Regions from separate parts of the Amycolatopsis sp. NPDC050768 genome, predicted to be linked through region 2. Evidence: riboswitches for the same ligand, from Rfam matches in the RefSeq annotation. Region 2 holds a riboswitch; each other region holds the start of a gene.
The links. A riboswitch is a leader RNA that binds a small molecule or an ion and turns the genes downstream of it on or off. The one in region 2 is predicted to bind thiamine pyrophosphate.
Positions count from the first base shown of each region.

Region 1 (5,244 bases), on a different contig from region 2:
ACCGTCCGGCCGATCTCGCTGTCCACTTCGGACAACCTGGCCACGGGCGGGCTGACGCTCGACGACGTGGGCAACATGGTGGACGTCAAGCAGGCCCTCACTGAGACGGTGCTGTGGCCGCTGCGCTACCCGGATTCCTTCGCCCGCCTGGGCATCGACCCGCCGCGGGGCGTGCTGCTGTACGGCCCGCCCGGCGGCGGCAAGACGTTCCTCGTGCGCGCACTGGCCGGCACGGGCGCGCTCAACGTGTTCGCGATCAAGGGCGCCGAACTGCTGGACAAGTGGGTCGGCGAGTCGGAGCGGGCCGTGCGCGACCTGTTCCGGCGAGCCGCCGACGCCGCGCCGTCGCTGATCTTCCTGGACGAGATCGACGCGCTGGCGCCGCGACGCGGGCAGTCGTCCGACTCCGGGGTGGCCGACCGAGTGGTCGCCGCGCTGCTCACGGAGCTCGACGGCGTGGAGCCGATGCGCGAGGTCGTGGTGCTGGGCGCCACGAACCGGCCCGAACTCGTGGACCCGGCGCTGCTGCGGCCGGGCCGGCTGGAGCGGCGCATCTACGTGCCGCCGCCCGACGCCGAGTCGCGCACCGCGATCCTGAAGGCGACGTCGAAGAACACGCCGCTGGCGTCCGATGTGGATCTGGCGGCCATCGCGTCCACCCTGGACGGTTACTCCGCCGCCGACTGCGCCGCGCTCATCCGCGAGGCTGCGCTCACGGCGATGCGCGAGTCACTCGAGGCACACGTGGTCACCGCCGCCCACCTGGCGAAAGCACGCGAGGTCGTGCGGCCGTCGCTGGACCCGGCGCAGCTGGCGACGCTGCAGGCGTACGCGCAGGCGCAGCAGGAACGCTGACGAAAACGGACCCCACCTTCGCGGTGGGGCCCGTTGTTTTCGCTGGTCAGCTGCCCTTTGGGCTCTGGTAGTCCTTCGTGATGATCACTATCACGCCCGGGCTCGAGTTCTGGATGCCGTCGAACCGCGGCTGGGCCTGGAACCCGAACTCGGCGGCCAGCTGCTTCGCCGCGGCCTCCTCGTCGGTGCCCGGCCGGAAGTAGGCCGTGGTGTGCGGGATCACTCCCTGCGGGTAGTTGCCGACCTCGGGCACGTTCCAGCCCGACGCGCGGAAGTCGTCGGCGGCCTGCTCGGCGAGGTGCGGGATCGTGGAGTTGTTGTAGACCCGCACGGTCACCCACTTGTTGGACGCCTGCTGGTCGTTGCCCGGCTGCCCCGGCTGACCACCGGGCCGGCCAGGTTGGCCGGGCTGGCCCGGCTGTCCGCTGGGCTGACCAGGCTGGCTCGGCTGCCCCGACTGGCCGGCCGGCGGCGCCGAAGGTGCCGACGAAGCCGGTGAAGACGGGGCCGAAGACGAAGGCGGCGCCGCCGAGGACGACGAGCCCGGCGCCGGCTGCGACGACGAAGGCGACCCGCTCGAGCTGGTGGGCCCGGCGTTGTTGTCGCTCGATCCATTACCCGACAGCGCGGTGACGCCGCCGACGATCGCGGCGATCACGGCGACGCCGATGAGCGCGACGCCCGCGGCCCGCATGGGCCGGGACAGTCCCGAGAAGATGCTCATGACAGTTCGATCCCCAGCCGCCTGGCGCCGCGCTTGCGCTGCCGGGCGGCGCGCGTCTTGCGCAGCCGCTTCACCAGCATCGGGTCGGCCGCCATGGCCTCAGGCTTTTCCAGCAGTGTGTTCAACAGCTGGTAGTAACGGGTCGAGGACAGCGAGAACCGTTCCCGGATGGCGTTCTCCTTGGCACCGGCGTGCCGCCACCACTGACGTTCGAACGCGAGGATCTCCACCTCACGCTCGGTCAGGCCGCCCACAATCTCCGGCGGCGACGGCTGCTCTCCAGCCATCGACTCCGCGGCGTCCATGCGGTCCTCGCAATCGGTTTCGGCTGTCCTTCCGCGGGCGCCATTCAACCACGGAACCCAGGCTCGACATGGGCATCCGGCGCGGCGCGTCACGGTCCGATCCAGGTGTATCAGACGGGTCCGACTAAACTCGCTGCTCGTGACCGTCCACCCCATCCGCATCGCCGGCGATCCCGTGCTGCACCAGCCGACCCGTGAGGTCACGGAGTTCGACGAGCAGCTGCGCACGCTGACCGAGGACATGTTCGAGACGATGTACGCCGCCGAAGGCGTCGGCCTCGCGGCCAACCAGATCGGCCTCGACCTGCGCCTGTTCGTCTACGACTGCCCCGACGACGAGGGCGTCGAACACCGCGGCCTGGTGGTGAACCCCAAGCTGGAGACGTCCGAGGTCCCCGAGACCATGCCGGACCCGGACGACGACTGGGAGGGCTGCCTCTCGGTCCCCGGCGAGTCCTACCCCACCGGCCGCGCGTCGTGGGCGCGCGTGACCGGTTTCGACGTGACGGGTGAGCCGATCACCGTCGAGGGCACCGGCTACTTCGCCCGCTGCCTGCAGCACGAGACGGACCACCTCGACGGGTACCTGTACCTCGATCGCCTGGTGGGCCGCCACGCGCGGGCGGCGAAGAAGATGCTGAAGAAGAACAAATGGGGCGTGCCGGGGTTGAGCTGGCTGCCGCCGAAGGACGAGCCGGCCGAAGCCTGAGTTTCTTTGTCGACGAGTCTCCCGGTCCCGGGTTAGGGCCGGGAGATTCGTCGTTTCAGCGGGTCAGCGGCCGAGGAAATGCTCGCGCACGACGGCGGGGTTTTATCCCAGACCTGATCCGGCATGGTGTCTGACGAAGGCACCGAACGACGACGGTTCTCTTTTTCGCCCGAGGCTTTCCTGCGCAGCCGTGATCGGTGTTGCGCCGGCGCGTTTTTTGTTGCGGGGGGCGGGTTTTCTGTTGTTGTCCACAACTCGGCTTCGCTGTGGACAACTCGGCTTCGGAGATTATTTTGTCGGTGGGGAGCGGTAGACTGGCCAAGGGCCGTTCCCCCGAGGATGGGTGGGGGCTTTCCCAAGGTGAGTTACTGAGGACACAGGCGGCTTGGCCGCGATTTCCGGCGGTTGTGGGCCGGCGAGACGGTGAGCACGATCGGGGGCGTGGGCTCGTCAATGAAGACGGAGCCGTGCGCAACGGTGGACAGGTAATCGCGCCGGCCGCGGGAGTAGTCGGCGGAATCGCGCGGAATCCACGGAGAGCGGTGGCCTGGGGCCTCTTGACCGCTAAGGAACCGGAACCGGGCCGCGCTCATCGCCAACACCGCCACCAGTCCGGCGAGCAGAACTTTCCTCACGAGGCGCCCCGAAGTCGGCGCAGGTGACGGTCATGTGACCGCCTGTCGGCCGGATGCTCCGATCCGGTGAAGAACACACCGGACGCGGGGGTGGCTTGTGCTCGCATGATCCGCCGTGGCATGGTCGAGGGACAACCTCATAACCAACGCGGGAGCTCGCGCCTTGGCGGGCTGAGAGGGCGGCTGGTGTCTGTCTGTGGACACCCGGTGCCGCCGACCGCATGAACCTGACCGGGTAATGCCGGCGTAGGGAGTGAACGTCGTTGACGACGCTGGAGAACGAGCCTGCCATCACGCCTTCCGTGACCACGGGGCCGATCACCGGTTCGCACAAGGTCTACCACCGCACCGAATCGGGCCTGCGGGTTCCGGCGCGGCGCATCGACCTGTCGAACGGTGAGCACTTCGACGTGTACGACACGTCCGGGCCGTACACCGACCCGGACGCGAAGATCGACGTCCACAATGGACTTCACCCGCTGCGCACGGGCTGGGCCGACGGCCGCGCGCACAACACCCAGCTCGGCTGGGCGAAAGCGGGCGTGATCACGCGCGAGATGGAGTTCATCGCCGCGCGCGAGCGGTGCTCACCTGAGTTCGTGCGCGACGAGGTCGCGCGCGGGCGGGCGGTGATCCCCGCCAACCGCAAGCACCCGGAGAGCGAGCCGATGATCATCGGCAAGAAGTTCCTGGTGAAGATCAACGCGAACATGGGCAACTCGGCCGTCTGGTCCTCAGTGGAGGAAGAGGTCGACAAGATGGTGTGGGCCACCCGCTGGGGTGCCGACACGATCATGGACCTGTCCACCGGCAAGCGCATCCACGAGACGCGCGAGTGGATCGTCCGCAACTCCCCCGTGCCCGTGGGCACCGTGCCGATCTACCAGGCGCTGGAGAAGGTCGACGGGGAGCCGGAGAAGCTGTCGTGGGAGGTCTACCGCGACACGATCATCGAGCAGTGCGAGCAGGGTGTGGACTACGTCACCGTCCACGCGGGAGTGCTGCTGCGCTACATCCCCCTCACCGCCCGGCGCGTGACCGGAATCGTGAGCCGCGGCGGCTCGATCATGGCCGCGTGGTGCCTCGCGCACCACCAGGAATCCTTCCTGTACACGAACTTCGAGGAACTCTGCGCGATCCTGCGCAAGTACGACGTCACGTTCTCCCTCGGCGACGGCCTGCGCCCCGGCTCGATCGCCGACGCCAACGACCGCGCGCAGTTCGCCGAGCTCGAGACCCTCGGTGAGCTCACGCACATCGCGCGTGAGCACGACGTGCAGGTGATGATCGAGGGCCCCGGCCACGTGCCGATGCACAAGATCAAGGAGAACGTGGAGCTGGAGGAACAGCTCACCGGCGAGGCGCCGTTCTACACCCTCGGACCACTCGCGACGGACATCGCACCGGCGTACGACCACATCACCTCGGCCATCGGCGCGGCGCAGATCGGCTGGTACGGCACGGCGATGCTGTGCTACGTCACACCGAAGGAGCACCTCGGCCTGCCCAACCGCGACGACGTGAAGACCGGCGTGATCACCTACAAGATCGCCGCCCACTCCGCCGACCTCGCCAAGGGCCACCCCCACGCACACGAGTGGGACGACGAACTGTCCAAGGCCCGCTTCGAGTTCCGCTGGAACGACCAGTTCAACCTGGCGCTCGACCCCGACACCGCGCGCTCGTACCACGACGAGACGCTGCCCGCGGAGCCGGCGAAGACCGCGCACTTCTGCTCGATGTGCGGCCCGAAGTTCTGCTCGATGCGGATCACCCACGACGTGCGCAAGTACGCCGAGGAGCACGGGCTGTCCACTGTGGAGGCCATCGAGGCCGGCATGGCGGAGAAGTCGGCCGAGTTCGGCGAGCAGGGCAACAAGGTCTACCTCCCGGTCGTCGGGCAGTAGTTCCACCCGCTATTAGAGGCAGTAGTCATGACTGAAACACCCCGCACCGCCCTCACCATCGCCGGATCCGACTCCGGCGGTGGTGCGGGTGTGCAGGCCGACCTGCGTA
Region 1 covers NZ_JBFAHL010000039.1:26,290-31,533, forward strand. Annotated here, with positions in the region: gene AB0H62_RS50350 (AAA family ATPase) at 1-855, shown strand, start outside; gene AB0H62_RS50355 (LytR C-terminal domain-containing protein) at 902-1,579, opposite strand; gene AB0H62_RS50360 (DUF3263 domain-containing protein) at 1,576-1,884, opposite strand; gene AB0H62_RS50365 (peptide deformylase) at 2,024-2,593, shown strand; TPP riboswitch at 3,367-3,498, shown strand; gene thiC (phosphomethylpyrimidine synthase ThiC) at 3,492-5,135, shown strand; gene thiD (bifunctional hydroxymethylpyrimidine kinase/phosphomethylpyrimidine kinase) at 5,163-5,244, shown strand, end outside.
Region 1: linked by a shared signal. The riboswitch ahead of thiC (phosphomethylpyrimidine synthase ThiC) and the one ahead of AB0H62_RS33975 (thiamine ABC transporter substrate-binding protein) in region 2 are both predicted to bind thiamine pyrophosphate.

Region 2 (5,244 bases):
CGCGCCGCGGGGAAGGTGCGGATGGAGGGCAAGGATTATCTGATGGCGGACGGTGATGTGGTGGAGTTCAGGTTCAACGTCTGAGCTTCGCCGACCGTAATCTGGACGGGTGATCGACGAACTGGCTGCCGCACTCGAAGACCATCGTGCGACGCCATTTCCTTCTCCGGCGGTCCGTCGGGGCGCGGACTACGGCTCGGTCTGCGCGGTGATGATCGACGCCAACATCTACTTCCTCTCGAAGGCGGTGGCCGACGGGCACACGCTGCCGGATCAGCAGTGGGATTTTCTCGCGGACTGCGAGGCCAGGTTGCAGGACTCGCTGTCCGAGTTCCCCGAAGCGGGTCGGCCGTATTACGAACGCCTCCTGCGCATTGCCGATCTCGCGTTCAAGCGCATGAAGGAGCGTGCCGATGCTCGGCTTCCGTGATCTCGTGGAGTTCAACGGCTGAGCTTGAGGTGCAGACCTTCAGGCGTTGTCGTGGGCAGGGTGACTGCGAGTACGTCGAAGTGGCGTAGGTCTTTTCAGTTGTCGTGGTTCCCGCGACGGTGAAGTGGTTCAGCATTCGTTCTTCGGCAGCAGGCCCTGTTCGCACAGCCAGTCGCGCTGGGTTTCGCCGGAGGTTTTGCCGCGGCCGGGGCCGCCGGGGTCGAGGTAGCCCTGGTATTCCTTGCAGCTGGGGTTGAACTTGCGTGCGTTGACGGCTCGTTGACCGCAGCCGGGGCTGGTGTCGCGGATCCGGGGTTTGGGCGATGTCCGGGTGGTCCGTGGCGTGGAGGTCGACGTCGGCGGGGCCGTCGTAGGCGCCGGTGGGGTCGGCGAAGGTGACAGCGAGGTCGGCGAAACCGGAGCGGCAGGAGGCGCCGAGGTCGACACCGGCGCCGGCGGCGGGTCAGTGGGCCGTGCGCAGGACGCGGCAGCCAGGAACACCACGGCTGCCGCGCACGCGACGGACGAACGGTTCATGCCGAGTCGTCGGCACCGAACCGTCCGGTGTTTCGAAGGGTGAAAAGAAGGCTCAGCCCAGCAGGCCGAGCACCACCAGAACCGCCAGCGTGAACGCCGTGGCGAGCAGGGTGATCCAGGCGCGCTGGGTGGGCGAGAGGGTGGTGGGCGAGTTGTTCATCGCGTGTCCTAGCGGGGGCGGGGCGGGCGGATTCCGCTGGAATAGCGCGCTGATCAAGGGTGGTGTTACGGCCTGTGGTCGAGATCACGGTGGGCGCGGAAAGTGCGCCACAGGACCGCGCCGGCGGAGGCCACCATCAGGGTGAACGCGATGGTGCCGACGACGATTGCCTGGGTCATGAAAAGGGGTCCCTCCTCGTGGAACGTACGAAAGGGGGACGTGTCAGCCCGCGGAAGGTGTCGCGACAGTAGGGCGCGTCACACGGTGAGCGCGGCGTCGATCTGAGCGGCGAGGGCGAAGTCCTTCGAGGTGAGGCCGCCTTCCGAATGGGTGGAGAGGCGGAAGGTCACCGTGCGCCAGCGGATGTCGATGTCCGGGTGGTGGTCGGCGGCCTCGGCGAGTTCGGCGACGCGGACGACGTAGGCCACGGCGTTCGGGAAGGAAGACAGGGTCACCGAACGGGTGATCGTGGCGCCGTCGCGCTGCCAGTCGGGGACGGTGGTCAGGGCGGATGAAATCTCGGAGTCGCTCAGTAGTTGCGCCATGTGTCCAATGGTGAACCCGTTTGGGCTACGCTGCACGGTTGCCACGGGAGTCCGGTACGCCGGGCTGAGAGGCGGGTGCCCGAGACCCGCGACCGTTCGCACCTGAATCCGGATCATGCCGGCGCAGGGAGGCCTGCTCTCCTTGCTCACGGCGAAGTGCAGGAGGGCAGATGATTCCGCGGACCGCACGCACGGTGCTGGGCCTGGCCACGGTCACGGCACTGGCGAGTGCCTGCTCGCTGTCCGGCGGCAGCTCGGGCGGCGACGCCCAGCAGACCCCGACGGTCACGCTCGTCACCCACGACTCGTTCGTCGCGCCGCAGGACGTGCTCGACGCGTTCCAGCGCCAGTCCGGCATCAAGCTCAAGATCCTCAAGTCGGGCGACGCGGGGGAGCTCACCAACAAGCTGGTGCTCACCAAGGCGAACCCGATCGGCGACGTCGCGTTCGGCGTGGACAACACGTTCGCCTCGCGAGCACTGAACGAAGGCGTCTTCCAGGCGTACACGAGCCCCGAGGCCGACCGCGGGCCGCAGCGGTACTCGGTGGACCCACAGCACCGCCTGAGTGCCGTTGATGTCGGCGACGTCTGCGTCAACATCGACCCCGCGTACTTCGCGAGCAAGCACCTGCCGGAACCCAAGACGTACGACGACCTCGCCGACCCGAAGTACAAGGACCTCACCGTCGCCGAGAGCCCCGCCACGGCGTCGCCCGGGCTGGCGTTCCTGCTGGGCACCGTGGCGAAGTACGGCGAGCAGGGCTGGCACGACTACTGGGCCAAGCTCAAGGCCAACGGCGTCAAGGTCGACAGCGGCTGGGAAGAGGCCTACACGAAGGACTTCTCCGGCTCCTCGGGCAAAGGCCCGCGCCCGATCGTGGTCTCGTACGCGTCCTCGCCGGCCGCCGAGATCGGCGACGACGGCAAGCCGCGCACCAAGGCCCTGCTCGACACGTGCTTCCGCCAGATCGAGTACGCCGGCGTCCTCGCGAACACCAAGCAGGTACCGCAGGCCCAGAAGGTGGTCGACTTCCTGCTCTCGCAGCAGTTCCAGTCGACGGTCGCGGCCAACATGTACGTCTACCCGGCCCGCGAGGGCGTCGACCTGCCCGCCGGCTGGGCCGCGGCCGCGCCGCTGCCGCAGGACCCCGCGACTCTGCCCGCCGACCAGATCCAGGCCGGCCGTGAGAAGTGGATCGGTGAATGGCGCTCGCTCATGGGCGCGTAACGCAGGTGCAGACCGCGCGCACGGCGGGCCTGGCGCTGCTCGGCCTGCTGCCCGTCGCGTTCCTGGTCGTGTTTTTCGCCTGGCCGGTCGTCGCGATCCTCGGCCGCGGCTTCTCGGCGGGCGGCGTCGACACGGTCTTGGCCGACGCGCAGACTTGGCAGCTCGCCGCGTTCACGCTGGTCAGCGCCGCCGCTTCGACGGTCGTCGCCGTGGTCGCGGGGCTGCCGGTGGCGTACGTGCTCGCGCGTGTGAAGCTGCCGGGCGTCGGGCTGGCGCGCACGCTGGTGCTGGTGCCGTTCGTGCTGCCGACGGTGGTCGTCGGGCTCGCGTTCCGCGCGTTGTGGCCCGACGGTGGCGTGTTGCCGCTGGTCCTGGCCAACGCGTTTTTCAACGTCGCCGTGGTCGCCCGGACCGTCGCCGGGCTGTGGAGCTACCTCGACCCGCGGGCGACGGAGGCCGCCCGCGCGTTGGGTGCCTCGCCGTGGCGGGCCTTCCGCACGGTGACGTTGCCCGCGCTCGGTCCGGCCGTCGCGTCGGCCGCGGCGGTCGTGTTCCTGTTCTGCGCCACCAGTTTCGGCGTGGTGCTCATCCTCGGCGGCGGCCGCTACCGCACGCTCGAGACCGAGATCTACCTGCGCACGGTCGACCTGCTGGACCTCTCCGGAGCGGCCGCGCTGTCGCTCATCCAGTTCGCCGCCGTCCTCGCCGCGCTCGCACTCGGCGCGATCGCCCGAAAGCGCCGCGAGAACGCCGTGAAGCTCAAGCAGTCCGCTCCCCGGCGGCCGAGAAAAGGCGAATGGTGGACGGTCGGTGCCGCCACGGTCGTGATCGCACTGCTGATGACGCCGATCGTCGCGCTGCTGGTGGAGTCGGTGTCCACACCGGACGGGTGGAGCCTCGCCGGGTTCCGCGCCCTCGCCGGCACCGGCACGGACGACGCGCTGCAGGTCAGCGGCTGGGTCGCCGCCAAGAACTCGCTCGCCGCGGCCACCGACGCGACGCTGCTCGCGATGACCGTCGGCGTGCTGGCCAGCGTGGTGCTTGTCGCCCTGCGCCGCGCACCCGGCCGCCTCGCCCGCGGCATGGGCGAGACGATGGACGCCGCCCTCATGCTGCCGCTCGGCGTCTCCGCCGTGACGGTCGGCTTCGGTTACCTCGTGACGCTCGACGCGCTGCCCGGCGACCTGCGCACGTCACCGCTGCTCGTTCCGCTCGCGCAGGCGCTGGTGATCATCCCGCTGGTCATGCGGATGATCCTGCCGGTGCTGCGCGCCGTCGACGTGCGGCTGCGCCAGGCCGCGTCGACGCTCGGGGCTAGCCCGGCGCGCGTGTGGCGTGAGATCGACCTGCCGCTCACCGCGCGTTCGCTCGTCGCGGCTGCCGGGTTCGGCTACGTGGTGGCGCTCGGCGAGTTCGGCGCCACGAGCTTCCTCGCCCGGCCCGACGCGCCGACGTTGCCCGTGGCCGTCGCGACGCTCATCTCGCGCCCGGGCGAGCTCAACAACCAGATGGCGTACGCCGCGTGCGCGCTGCTCATGATCGTGACGGTGGCGGCCGTCGCGCTGATCGACCGGTTCGGCTCGGTTCGCGGGCACGGCACGGTGGGGGAGTTCTAGATGGCGCTCACAGTGCGGGATCTCACGGTCCACTACGGCTCGTTCGCCGCGGTGCGCGACGCGCGCCTCGACATCACCGACGGCGAGGTGCTGGCCCTGCTCGGCCCGTCCGGTTCCGGCAAGTCGACGCTGCTGCGCGCCATCACCGGCCTCGAGCCCATGACGTCCGGTTCCGTGAGCTGGGACGGCACCGACCTCGCCACCGTGCCCGTGCACCGGCGCGGGTTCGGGCTGGTGTTCCAGGACGGCCAGCTCTTCCCGCACCGCGACGTCGCCGCGAACATCGCGTTCGGCCTGCGCATGCACGGGATCCCCAAAGCGAAACACCGAGCGCGCGTCGAAGAGCTGCTGGAACTGGTGGGGCTCAAGGGATTCGAGCGTCGGCGCGTCACCGAGCTGTCGGGCGGCCAGGCCCAGCGCGTGGCCCTGGCCCGCGCCCTCGCGCCCGAACCGCGGCTGCTGCTGCTCGACGAACCGCTCTCCGGCCTCGACGCGGGGCTGCGTGAGCAGCTGGCCATCGACCTCGCGGACCTGTTGCGGCGCAGCAAAATCACCGCGCTGCTGGTCACACATGATCAAGAAGAGGCGTTCACGCTCGCCGACCGCGTGGCCGTGCTCGACGCCGGCGAGATCCGGCAAGAGGGCGCCGTGCGGTCGGTGTGGCGCAACCCGGCCGACGACGACGTCGCGAAGTTCCTCGGCGCCACGTCGTTCGTCGACGGGGTGG
Region 2 covers NZ_JBFAHL010000014.1:9,923-15,166, forward strand. Annotated here, with positions in the region: gene ychF (redox-regulated ATPase YchF) at 1-84, shown strand, start outside; gene AB0H62_RS33960 (hypothetical protein) at 110-430, shown strand; gene AB0H62_RS33965 (hypothetical protein) at 560-967, opposite strand; gene AB0H62_RS33970 (4a-hydroxytetrahydrobiopterin dehydratase) at 1,385-1,672, opposite strand; TPP riboswitch at 1,706-1,819, shown strand; gene AB0H62_RS33975 (thiamine ABC transporter substrate-binding protein) at 1,843-2,901, shown strand; gene AB0H62_RS33980 (iron ABC transporter permease) at 2,877-4,517, shown strand; gene AB0H62_RS33985 (ABC transporter ATP-binding protein) at 4,518-5,244, shown strand, end outside.

Region 3 (5,244 bases), on a different contig from region 2:
GCGGCGGTCGACGGGGTCGGATTCGCGGGTGACGTAGCCCGCCTCGACGAGGGTGGCGATTATGCGCGACATCGTGGCCGCCGCGACGCCCTCCTTCGCGGCGAGGTCACCGAGGCGCAGCTGACCGAAGTGAACGAGCGTGGCAAGGGCCGAGATCGCGCCGTGGCCGGGCCCGGGGACCCCCGCCTGCCGCAACGAGCGCGACAGCCGCCCCACGGCCAGGTACAACCTGCCCGAGACGTCCTGGACCGAGGATAGAGTCACGGCTGGCTCCTCCTACCGCTGTTGCCCGCCGCCTTTGCGCCGGAAAGGTGTCGTCCACCATAAGGCCTGACGGTGCACGTTCGGCGTTAAGCGCGGACGAAATCACCAACCGGGTCGGCAAACGCGGCCCACTTGCACCAGGCGGCTTACCCGCGTTTACCCCGCCAGGGCGAAACCAGCCGCACACGTCAGCGGGGCGGGCTCGACGCGTGCGCCCAGAAGCGCTGCGGTACCCGGCCCGCGTCGCGCGCCAGGCGGCCCGCCTCGACGCCCGCGCGCATCGCCGCGGCCATGCGTTCCGGGTCCTTGGCGCGCGTCACGGCGGTGGACAGCAGCACCGCGTCGCAGCCGAGTTCCATGGCGAGGCAGGCGTCGGAAGCGGTGCCGATGCCCGCGTCGAGGATGACGGGGACCATGGCGCGCGCGACGATGAGCTCGATGTTGTGCGGGTTGCGGATGCCGAGGCCTGTGCCGATCGGGGCGCCCAGGGGCATCACGGCGGCGCAGCCCGCCTCCTCGAGCCGAAGTGCGAGCACGGGGTCGTCGTTGGTGTACGCGAGCACGGTGAAGCCGTCGGCCGCCAGTTGCTCCGCGGCGTCCAGGGTTTCGAACGGGTCGGGCAGCAGGGTGCGGTCGTCGGCGTGGACCTCGAGCTTGATGAGGTCCGTGTCGAGGGCCTCGCGGGCCAGCTGGGCGGTCAGCACGGCCTCCGCGGCGGTGCGGCAGCCGGCGGTGTTGGGCAGCAGCTTGATCCCGAGGCGCCGCACGAGTCCGAGCACGCCGGTGCCGCCGTCGGCGTCGGCTTTGCGCATGGCGACCGTCGTCAGCTCGGTGCCCGACGCGACCAGTGCGCGTTCCAGCACCGACAGGTTCCCGGCACCACCGGTCCCGATGATCAGCCTCGACGACAGCTTGTGTTCGCCGATGACCAGAGCGTCGTCCATCGTCAGCCTCCCTGCACCGCGGTCAGCACGTCGATGTTCGCGCCCTTCGGCACCACCGACGCCTCCCACTCGCCCCGGCGCACGACCTCGCCGTTCACCGCGACGGCAACGCCCTGGCGGGCCACGTCGAGTGCGTCGAGCACCTCGGACACGGTGGCGCCGTCGGGGAACTCGCGCCAGCTCCCGTTGACCTTGATCTCCATCAGACTCGCTCCTTCTGCAGCAAACGGGCGGGCGCGGCCGCCCCGATCTCGTCCGGTGGGGCCTCGCCGGCCAGCCACGCGACCACGGCGTCGGCGGTCACGGGGGCCATCAGCAGTCCGTTGCGGTGGTGCCCCGTCGCCGCGTACACGCCTTCGCCGAGCTCCCCGATGTACGGCAGCGCGTCGCGGCTTCCCGCGCGCAGCCCGGCCGCGGTCTCGACGAGCTCGTACTCCGTGATGCCCGGCAGGATCCGTTCGCCGCCTTCCAGCAGCTCCCGCACGCCACGCGCGGTCACGGTCTCGTCGAAGCCCGCTTCGTACTGCGTCGCGCCGAGCACCAGCTCGCCGTCAGCGCGCGGCACGAGGTAGATCGGCCGGCCCTCGACCATCGCGCGCACCGTGTACGGCGGGGGCGGCAGGCAGCCCCGACGCGGCCGCAGTCGCAGGATCTCGCCTTTGAGCGGCCGCACGGCGTCGGCCAGCAGCGGGTGCAGCTTGCCTGTCCACGCGCCGGCAGCCAGCACAACGGGACCGGTCACATCGTCGAGCGAAGTCACCCGCGACGCCGAGAACTCGACACCCCGCTTCGCGCACGCGGAGAGCAGCGCCGTCAGCAGCTTCCGGTTGTCGACAGCCAGGTCACCCGGCACGTGCAGCCCGCTACGCACCGCGCCCAGGCCCGGCGCGAGCCGCCGCGCCGCCCGCCCGGTGAGCCGCTCGACGTCACGGCCCAGCGAGGCCAGGTACTCCGCGAGGATGTCGAGGTGCCCGGCGTCGGCGCTGTCGAACGCGACCACGATCGTGCCGTGCGAAGCCAGCCCGGGGTCCGTGCCCTCCGCCGCGAGGTCCCGCGCGAACGCGGGCCAGCGCCGCAGCGACTCCTCGCCAAGGCTGAGCACGTGCTCCTCGCCCGGCCACGCCTCCGTGACCGGCGCGAGCATGCCGCCGGCCACCCAGGACGCACCGCGCGCGGGGGCCGGATCGACCACCGTGACGCGATGGCCGCGGGCCGCCGCGCGCCAAGCCGCGGACAGGCCGATGACACCACCGCCGACGATGGTGAGGGTCTCACTCATGGAATCACGCTCCCTGCGCCGGCATGACCCGGATCAGGTTCCACGGTCGGAGCGGCGGCTCCCTCTCAGCCCGTGCCTCGGGCTCCCGTGCGGACCACCCCACCGTAGCGCGCGGGTAACGTCCCCGCCATGCCCGCCCTGACCGGATCACAGATCCGCACCCGCCTGGCCGATTCGCGGCTGTACCTGTGCACCGACGCCCGCTCGTCGCGCGGCGACCTCGCCGAGTTCATCGACGCGGCGCTGGCCGGCGGCGTCGACATCGTGCAGCTGCGGGACAAGACGAACGGCACCCCGCTCGAGGCCGCGCAGGAGATCGCGGCGCTCGAGGTGCTCGCCGAAGCGTGCGCGCGCCACGGTGCGCTGCTGTCGGTCAACGACCGCGCCGACGTCGCGCTCGCCGTGGGCGCCGACGTGCTACACCTGGGTCAGGACGACATCCCCGTGCCGCTCGCGCGCCGCGTCCTTGGCGACGACGTGGTGATCGGCCGCTCCACCCACTCGATCGAGCAGGCCACGGCGGCCGCCGCCGAGGACGGCGTGGACTACTTCTGCACCGGCCCGTGCTGGCCGACGCCGACCAAGCCCGGCCGGTACGCGCCGGGCCTGGACCTCGTGCGCGCGACCGCGAAAACCGGTACCGACCGGCCGTGGTTCGCGATCGGCGGCATCGACACGGAACGCCTGCCGGAGGTGCTGGCGGCCGGCGCGACACGGATCGTCGTGGTCCGCGCGATCACCGACGCGGAAGACCCGAAGGCGGCCGCGCAGGCGCTCAGGTCCCAGCTCGGTTAGGGACTGGGGGTCCCCGACGGCGCACCCTTCGTCTGCGGCGCGCTCGGTGTGGTCGACGGCGCCCCACCCGTGCTCGAAGGCGGCGGGGCGCTGTCCGAGCTGCTTGAAGACGTCGGCGATTCGCTCGTGGACGTGCTCGAAGACGAGGTCGAGGGCGGCGGGGTGTTCGACTCGGTCTCGCTGGGCGGCGGGCTGTTCTGTGACGTCGTGGGCGGGTTGGTGTTCTCGTCCTGCTGCTGGTGCTGGCTCGTGCCCGGGTCGTGGCGGACGAAACCGGGCCCTGGCCCGCCGGCCGCCTCGATCGCGACGCTGACGCCGATCGCGATGGCCGTGGCGACCACGCTCGTGCCCAGGATGATCGGCCAGCGCAGCTTCCTCAGCTTGTCGCCGAACGACTCCTCGGGCTCGGCCGGCGCGGTCAGCTTCGAGATCCGCACCGTCGGCATCTCCGACGGGTCGAGCGGCATCAGCACGGTCGGCATCTGCGCCGGGTCGTCGACCGGCGAGAGGCCCGGCCTGCTGCCCCTGCGCTGCCCCGCCGTCACGAGCACCGCGCGCGCCTTCAGCGCGGCCTCGCGAGTGCGCTGCAGCGAACGCAGGTACAGCTCGGCGCCGACCGTGGTGATCACGCTCGCCACCCCGGCGCCCACGACGGTCCCCGCCACGCCGAGTGTCGAACCCAGCAACGCGGCCGTGACGGCGGCCAGTGCCGTCGCCACCACCTGCGCCGGGCGGAAGCTCTTCTTCTCGCCCTGCTCCGATGTCTTTTCCCGCTGCTGACTCATGATCCCGATCTACTAGTACCCGCGCGATTTCCCCTGTGGCGTTCAACGAGTAAGTCGCGCGAGGAACTCCCCGCGTTGCCCATCCGTGAGCGAGGACACGTTGACCGTCCACAGTGGATGGACTGTGGCTCACACTTTCCTGACATACTCACCACATGCGATTGGTGACGATCTCCGAAATCGAGGCCGCGGCGAAGCGGGTAGCCGACCACGCCGTGCGCACGCCGCTGCTGCGCCAGCACTGGACCGAAGGCGAGCTGTGGCTCAAACCCGAGAGCCTGCAACAGATCGGCGCGTTCAAGATCCGCGGCGCGTACAACGCGATCGCCTCACTCGACGACGCGCAGCGCGCACGCGGCGTCGTCTCGTACTCCAGCGGTAACCACGCGCAGGCGGTCGCCTACTCCGCGAACGCCTTCGGCATCCCCGCCGTGATCGTGGTGCCGGACGTGGCGCCGCGGCTCAAGGTCGAGGCCACCCGGAGCTGGGGCGCCGAGGTGATCGAGGTGCCGATCGCCGAGCAGGAGCCGGTCGCGTCGGCGCTGGCGAAGGAGCGCGGGCTCACTTACATCCCGCCGTTCGACCACCTCGACGTGATCGCCGGGCAGGGCACCGCGGGCCTGGAAATCGCCACCGACCTGCCGGACGTCGACACCGTGCTCGTGCCGGTGAGCGGCGGCGGGCTCGCCTCGGGTGTCGGCACGGCGATCAAGGCGCTGTGCCCCGGAGCGAAGGTCATCGCCGTCGAGCCCGAGCTGGCCGGCGACACCGCCGAGGGCCTGCGCGCCGGCCGCCGCATCGAGTGGCCGATGGAGCAGCGCGCCCGCACGATCGCCGACGGCCTGCGCGCCCAGCCGTCGGACCTGACGTTCGCGCACTTGCAGAGCGTGCTCGACGGCATCGTCACCGTGACCGAGGACGAGATCCGCGACGCCACGCGCGTGCTGGCCCGGCGGGCCCGGATCGTGGCCGAGCCCAGCGGGGCGACGGCCACCGCCGCGTTCCTGCACCACGCCGGCGAGCTGCCGGGCGGCAAGACGGTGTCGGTGATCTCCGGCGGCAACGTCGACCCGGAACTGCTGGCCGAACTGCTCGCGTAGGCGTCAGTCGCGCGCCGGGCCCGGGCGGACGTGGGTCGGCGGTCCGTCCACCCCGCACGAGAAGCACTCGCCGAGGT
Region 3 covers NZ_JBFAHL010000015.1:260-5,503, forward strand. Annotated here, with positions in the region: gene AB0H62_RS35315 (MarR family transcriptional regulator) at 1-264, opposite strand, end outside; gene AB0H62_RS35320 (thiazole synthase) at 453-1,208, opposite strand; gene thiS (sulfur carrier protein ThiS) at 1,211-1,411, opposite strand; gene thiO (glycine oxidase ThiO) at 1,411-2,487, opposite strand; TPP riboswitch at 2,481-2,586, opposite strand; gene thiE (thiamine phosphate synthase) at 2,617-3,282, shown strand; gene AB0H62_RS35340 (hypothetical protein) at 3,279-4,067, opposite strand; gene AB0H62_RS35345 (threonine/serine dehydratase) at 4,223-5,167, shown strand; gene AB0H62_RS35350 (MFS transporter) at 5,171-5,244, opposite strand, start outside.
Region 3: linked by a shared signal. The riboswitch ahead of thiO (glycine oxidase ThiO) and the one ahead of AB0H62_RS33975 (thiamine ABC transporter substrate-binding protein) in region 2 are both predicted to bind thiamine pyrophosphate.